One region of the [Ruminococcus] lactaris ATCC 29176 genome, then DNA from elsewhere that is predicted to be linked to it. Evidence: predicted binding sites of a transcription regulator. Region 1 holds the regulator's gene; the other holds the start of a gene.
What was found. The regulator Rex, encoded in region 1, represses fermentation and respiration genes when NADH is low (regulators of the CRP and FNR family bind a similar motif). The targets are predictions, from matches to a motif close to ATTGTTAANTANTTAACAAT.
Positions count from the first base shown of each region.

Region 1 (3,248 bases):
CGCTTTTTCATCTGCTCCATATTATATGCAATGGCATCCAAATCGATATATGCACAAACTCTGCTGTATTTCTTCATTTAGTTACACTCCTTTGCTTTCTTCATCGCTACCTGTATTCCATGGATCAGATCCCTTGCGAGAACACTGTAACCACCTTTTTTATCCCTTGCCTCATCTCCACCACAGGCATGCAGAAAAACGCCTGTCACTGCACTTTGAAATCCATCCATTCCCTGTGCGAGAAGTCCGGTGATCACACCCGCAAGCACATCTCCCGAACCGCCTTTTGCCATGGCTGCATTGCCTGCCAGATTAAGGAAGTTCTGCCTGTCTTTCTGGGCAACTATCGTCCTGCTGTCTTTTAAGACACAGATACACGGGGATTCCTCGGTAAACCGGTGAAGTACTTCAAACCGCCGTTCTACAATTTCTGATACAGAGATTCCTGTCAGCCGGGACATTTCTTTCATATGAGGGGTGAGGATCATATTTTTCCCAAGTTTTTTATACAGATCTTTCCTTCCTGCAAGAAGGTTCAGTCCATCTGCATCAATCACGCAGGAACACTTTGCTTTCTCTATTGTATGCAGCAAAATCTTTTCTGATCTACTGCTTTGTCCTAATCCACAGCCGATACAGATGACATCTGCCCACCCGATCAGTTGATCCAGTTTCTCTTCATCATACTCTCTATAGCAGGAAATGATCGCCTCTGGAAGAAGTCCCTGAAGTACCTGCCTGTTCTCTTCTGCTGTATAGATCTGGACAAGTCCGGCACCAACCGTATACGCTGCTGTAGCTGAAAGATAAGCTGCTCCTGCCATTCCCGGACTGCCGGTGATCATAAGGACTCTGCCAAAACTGCCCTTATGCGAATCCTCTTTTCTTTCCGGCAGCAGATTTCCCAGCTCCTTTTTATCATAGGTCATGCAGACACTTTTCTGTTCAAAAAAGTACTCGGGATCAATCCCGATCGTTACCGGAACAACCTCTCCCGCACAGATCTGTCCCGGATACAAAGCACAGCCACGCTTCTGACATGCCATAGATACTGTCAGTTCCGCCTGAAATGCAATACCAAGCACCTTTCCTGTAGCAGAACAGATTCCTGATGGAATATCCACTGCAACCTTCTGTGCCGTCTGCCGGTTCATCCATCCGATCACATCTCTGTAGTGTCCTGCAACTTCTCTGCACAGACCAACGCCAAAAATTGCATCAATGATCACAGTATACTCTTTCTCGGGGATTTCTGTAAACAAATTAATCCCGAGATTTTTGTCGATCTGAGCCTGCAATCTGCATTCTTCCGTCATAGAGCTTTCTCTTCCCGTAAAAAGCACATCCACATGGCAGCCCTTTTCAGCCAGAAGTCTTGCCACAGCAAATCCATCTCCGCCATTATTTCCACTGCCGCATACGATCAGTGGTCGCCTTAAATCCTTTTTCTTTTCTTCCAGTACTTCAACAATTTTTAATGCTGCCCTCTCCATAAGAACCACAGAAGGTACACCGATCTGCTGGATCGTATACTGATCTGCTTTCTTCATCTGTTCTCCGTCCGGTAAATATCTCATGAGCAGTCCCCTTTCTTTTAAAGACAAACTGCTGCGGACCGGTCCAGCTATGACCATACCCGCAGCAGTCCTCTGCTATTTTTGAATTTCATTGTGCTGGCTGATATTATAAGACAATTTCATCAGACTGTCAGCAAGATGTACACTCTCCACAATGACATCCTTGGGAAGTGTAAGATCCGTATGTGCAAAATTCCAAATGGCCTTGATCCCATTCGCTACCAGGACATCCGCTACTTCCTCCGCTTTTGACTTGGGAAGTGTAAGAGCTGCAATCTCAATATCATTTTCCTGCAGGTATCCTTCCAGTTCATCCAGCATTCTGACAGGGATTCCCCGGATCGTCACTCCCTCAAGACGCGGATTCACATCAAATAAACTTTTTAAAATAAATCCATTCCGTTCAAATGATGCATAATTTGCCAGTGCCTGTCCAAGATTACCGGCACCGATAATAATAAAGTTATGATCCTTATCCAGTCCCAGTATCTTTCCAATCTCCGTATAAAGGTACTTTACATTATATCCATATCCCTGCTGTCCAAATCCACCGAAATTGTTCAGATCCTGCCGGATCTGGGATGCTGTTACCTGCATCTTTTTACTCAGGTCATTGGATGAGATCCTCTCTACACCCGCTTCAAGCAGGTCTCCCAAATATCTATAATATCTTGGAAGCCTGGAAATTACGGCACGTGATATTTTTCTTTGTTCCACTTCCATTGCCCTCCACATCATAATCTACCCAACATTATATAGAATAGTTAAACTTCTGTCAAACTTTACTTTCCTACTTCTTGTATTTTCGGCTATTTTCGATATAATAGATACTTGGAGTTTTATAATAATGAAGAGCCATTTTAAAATAAGAACTATGATATAAGGAGTTTATTGATTATGATTTTAGCCTGTCACAATCTGAATAAAGCATTCGGCGAACATACCATTGTCTGCGACGGTTCTTTTCATATTGAAGACCGGGAGAAGGCAGCTCTTGTCGGGATCAATGGTGCCGGGAAATCTACGATTCTGAAAATGATCATCGGGGAGGAACCCCTGGACGGTGGCGATGTTATTCTTGCCAAAGGGAAGACTCTCGGTTATCTTGCACAGCGTCAGGATCTGACATCCGGCAATACAATCTATGAGGAAGTAAAAAGTGCAAAAGCCGATATCTTTGCAATGGAAGCCCAGCTTCGTTCCATCGAGCAGGAACTGAAATCCTTAACCGGGGAAGATCTGAAAAACCGGCTGGATACATACAACCGGCTTCAGTCTGAATATGAGGCCAAAAATGGCTATGCCTGTGAAAGTGAAATCACTGGTGTCCTGAAGGGGCTTGGATTTACAGAGGATGATTTTTCCAAGCAGACCGATACCCTCTCAGGAGGTCAGAAGACACGAGTCTCTCTTGGAAAACTGCTTCTGACAAGCCCTGATATCCTCTTACTGGACGAGCCGACCAACCATCTGGATCTTAGTTCCATTGCATGGTTGGAAACGTATCTTTTAAATTATTCAGGAGCCGTATTGATTGTTTCCCATGACCGGTATTTTCTGAACCGTGTCGTAACAAAAGTCATTGAGGTCGATCAGGCTCATATTCGTATGTATATGGGAAACTACAAAGCCTATGCAGCGAAAAAGCAACAGATCCGTGATGCCCGCCTG
Region 1 is NZ_CP102292.1:1,409,227-1,412,474, forward strand. Features, by position in the region: gene alr (alanine racemase) at 1-77, opposite strand, end outside; gene NQ541_RS06690 (bifunctional ADP-dependent NAD(P)H-hydrate dehydratase/NAD(P)H-hydrate epimerase) at 78-1,577, opposite strand; gene NQ541_RS06695 (redox-sensing transcriptional repressor Rex) at 1,653-2,294, opposite strand; gene abc-f (ribosomal protection-like ABC-F family protein) at 2,475-3,248, shown strand, end outside.

Region 2 (3,248 bases), 810 kb from region 1:
TTTTTCAGGTTATTTGTGCGGTGGATCATATAATTCGGGAAGTCAGCAAGACGTTTCTTGTCCGGAATCTTTGAGATCTCTGCTGCAAGACCGCCAAGGTATGGTTTCTTCTCGAGAAGGAAGGTTGTACATCCGACTTCAGCGGCTGTGCAGGCAGCTTCCATTCCGGCAGTTCCACCACCGATAACAACTACGTTACAAGGTTTATTAACTTTTAATTTCTTATATCCTTCTCCGTCCGGTACATTCGGATTTACAGTACAGCGGATCGGACGGTTGATTCCGATACGGTTTCCGGCACATCCGATATTACAGGAAATACATTTACGGATATCACAAACATCCCCAAATTCTACTTTATTTACCCAGTCAGGATCAGCGATCAGTCCACGTCCCATACCGATCAGATCAGCATCACCTCTTGCAAGAATATCTTCAGCAACATGTGGGTCACGAATATTTCCCATTGTTACACATGGTTTTCCGAAACGCTCTTTTACAGCCTTTGCCATGTAAGAACGCCATCCATCCGGGAAGTGGTTGGCATCGATCTGATACTGAATTGAACCGTTCAGGCCACAGGATACATCGATTACGTCTACTTCTTTTTCAAGATATTTCAGATATTCCAAAGAATCTTCCAGTGTATTTCCACCTTCCATAAATTCGTCAGCACTGATACGGAGGAAGATTGGGAAGAATGGTCCGACCTGTCTTCTTACTTCTTCAATGACCAGGCGTGCGAATCTTGCACGGTTTTCAAGAGAACCGCCAAATTCGTCTGTTCTCTTATTTGTGATCGGTGAGAGGAACTGGCTTAACAGATAAGAATGTCCTCCGTGGATCTCTACAGTATCAAATCCGGCGATCTGAGCCCGCTTTGCTGCTTCCCCATATTTCTTTACGATTCGCATGATCTCATCTTTAGAAAGTGGACGAGGAATCTCTCCACCGGCTTTGGACGGAATATCAGAAGCGGATACCGGCTGCATATTTGTTCTTGCAGACTGTGCGGAAGCTCCTGCGTGATTGATCTGGATACCGATACATGCACCATGCTTGTGAACCGTCTCTGTCAGTTTGAAAAGACGAGGCAGGTAATTATCGTGGTCGATACGGAGCTGAGTGGTTCCGTTAGAACCTTCCGGAGAATCGACGCTGGCATTTTCTACCATAATAAGTCCTACACCGCCTTTGGCTCTCTGTTCATAATAATTAATATGGAGGAAACTCATTTCTCCACTGGATTCTCCGTAGTTCGTTCCCATTGGAGTCATCATGATACGGTTCTTCATTGTCATACGGCGAACTGTAAAAGGTTCAAAGATATGCTGATACTCTTTTTTCATAATTAGTAATCTCCTGAATTAAAATAGTGAATGAATAAATCTTGTTATAAATGTTGATTGTAAACTGCCATGAGAGGTTGCTTGACATTTGCTTAACAATCTGTTTTACAACCTGTATTATAGAAAAAAATAAAATATAAAACAAATACATATTTTCGGCAAAATTAATAGATATTATCTATGAATTGTGATATTTTATACAAAGAGGGAAAATCAGGAAGACGGAGGAAATACGGAAATGAATCTGAATCAGTTGCATTATTTTGCCAAACTTGCAGAAGTAGAACATTATACAAAGGCAGCAGAAGAACTGTCTATTTCACAGCCGAGTCTGAGTCATGCGGTCAGTTCTCTTGAGAAAGAGATCGGAACAAAGCTATTTGAAAAGCAGGGACGTGGTGTGGTTCTGACAAAGTATGGGAAGATCTTTAAAGAATATGTAGATGAGGCAATCCATTCGCTGGATACCGGGGTGAAAAAAGTACAGAGCATGACCGGACAGACAGAAGGTGTGGTGGAGCTGGCTTATATTTATACCCTTGGCAGTGGATTTGTACCGAGGCTGGTAGGAGATTTCCTGCGAACTCATGAGGAGCTGAAAGTAAAATTCCGGTTTACAGTAGGAAATACTTCAGAGATCATCCAGGGATTAAAAGAAGACCGGTTTGATATTGGTTTCTGTTCCATGGCAGAGCGGGAAGGGGAGATTGGTTTTACTCCGGTGGGGAGAGAAAAATTAGTGGTTGTTGTACCAAAGGGGCATCCTCTTTCTTATGAAAGAGCTGTAGATCTGGAGCAGGCTGCCACATATCCACAGATTTTTTATACACCGAACAGCGGATTGAGACCAGTGGTGGACCGGATGTTTGAGCAGGCAAAGCTGAATCCCAAGATTGCTTATGAAATTGAAGAAGACGGTTCTATGGCAGGACTTGTGGCAGAGAATTTCGGGATTGCCATTATGCCGGAGATCCCCATCTTATCCCAGTTGGACGTGGATGTTGTTCCTTTGCGTAACCAGGATCAGCAACGCTATATTTATATGGCACAGGGGAAGGAAAAGTACCATCCACCGCTGGTACAAAAGTTTGCAGAGTATGTAAAAAGGCGGGGAATGTAAGAAAATCCCAGGGCATCCTGGAAAAATATCAGAGAATAGATCGTTGGAAGAAGGGAAGGAACCTCACAGAGAAGTTCCTTCTTTTTTTATAAAGGAAATAAAATTGCGGACAGCAGGGATCTGATAATGCCCCCGCAGGTAGGCGAGATATACAGTATGATGGAGTGTGACATCACTTAAATGCAGCTTTTCTAATTTGAAGTGATCCAGGATCGCAACATCCGCAACAAGGGCAATCCCAAAATCTTCTGCAACAAGAGAGGCAATGGCGTTTTCATCCGGGGATTCACAGATGATATTCGGATGGAGTGTATAGGAAGTATAAGTCCGGCTGGTAAAGCGTCCAAGACCGGAAGTACGATCATAACCGATGAGCGGGTAATGTTCCAGATCATGGATGGAAACCTGCTCTTTTTTTGAAAGCGGGTGGCCAACAGGGGTGATGATGATCATTTCCTGGTTCAGGATAGGGACGAACTGGATGTCTGGTTCATCTTCTACATAAGATCCGAAAATGACATCATACTTTTCATTTTTTAATCCACGGATCATCTCTCCGGTATGGCTCTGATGGAAATTAAAGGTTACGTCTTTATTTTTCTGTGTACTGAGAAATCTGCGTACTGTATGGGGAATATAGTGTGCGGCAAGCGGAAAGACATAACCGATATCCACATGACCGGCATTCCCGGACAGTTTCTTCATATGCTTCTGGGCAAGCCGGACTTCATCAAGAATCCGGTCGGCATGCTCTAAAAAAAGTTTCCCATATTTGGTAA
Region 2 is NZ_CP102292.1:603,656-606,903, forward strand. Features, by position in the region: gene NQ541_RS02910 (oxidoreductase) at 1-1,349, opposite strand, end outside; gene NQ541_RS02915 (LysR family transcriptional regulator) at 1,588-2,469, shown strand; gene NQ541_RS02920 (LysR family transcriptional regulator) at 2,533-3,248, opposite strand, start outside.
Region 2: a site for Rex is predicted at 1,430-1,449, ahead of NQ541_RS02910 (oxidoreductase). Genes of this name have one in related genera too.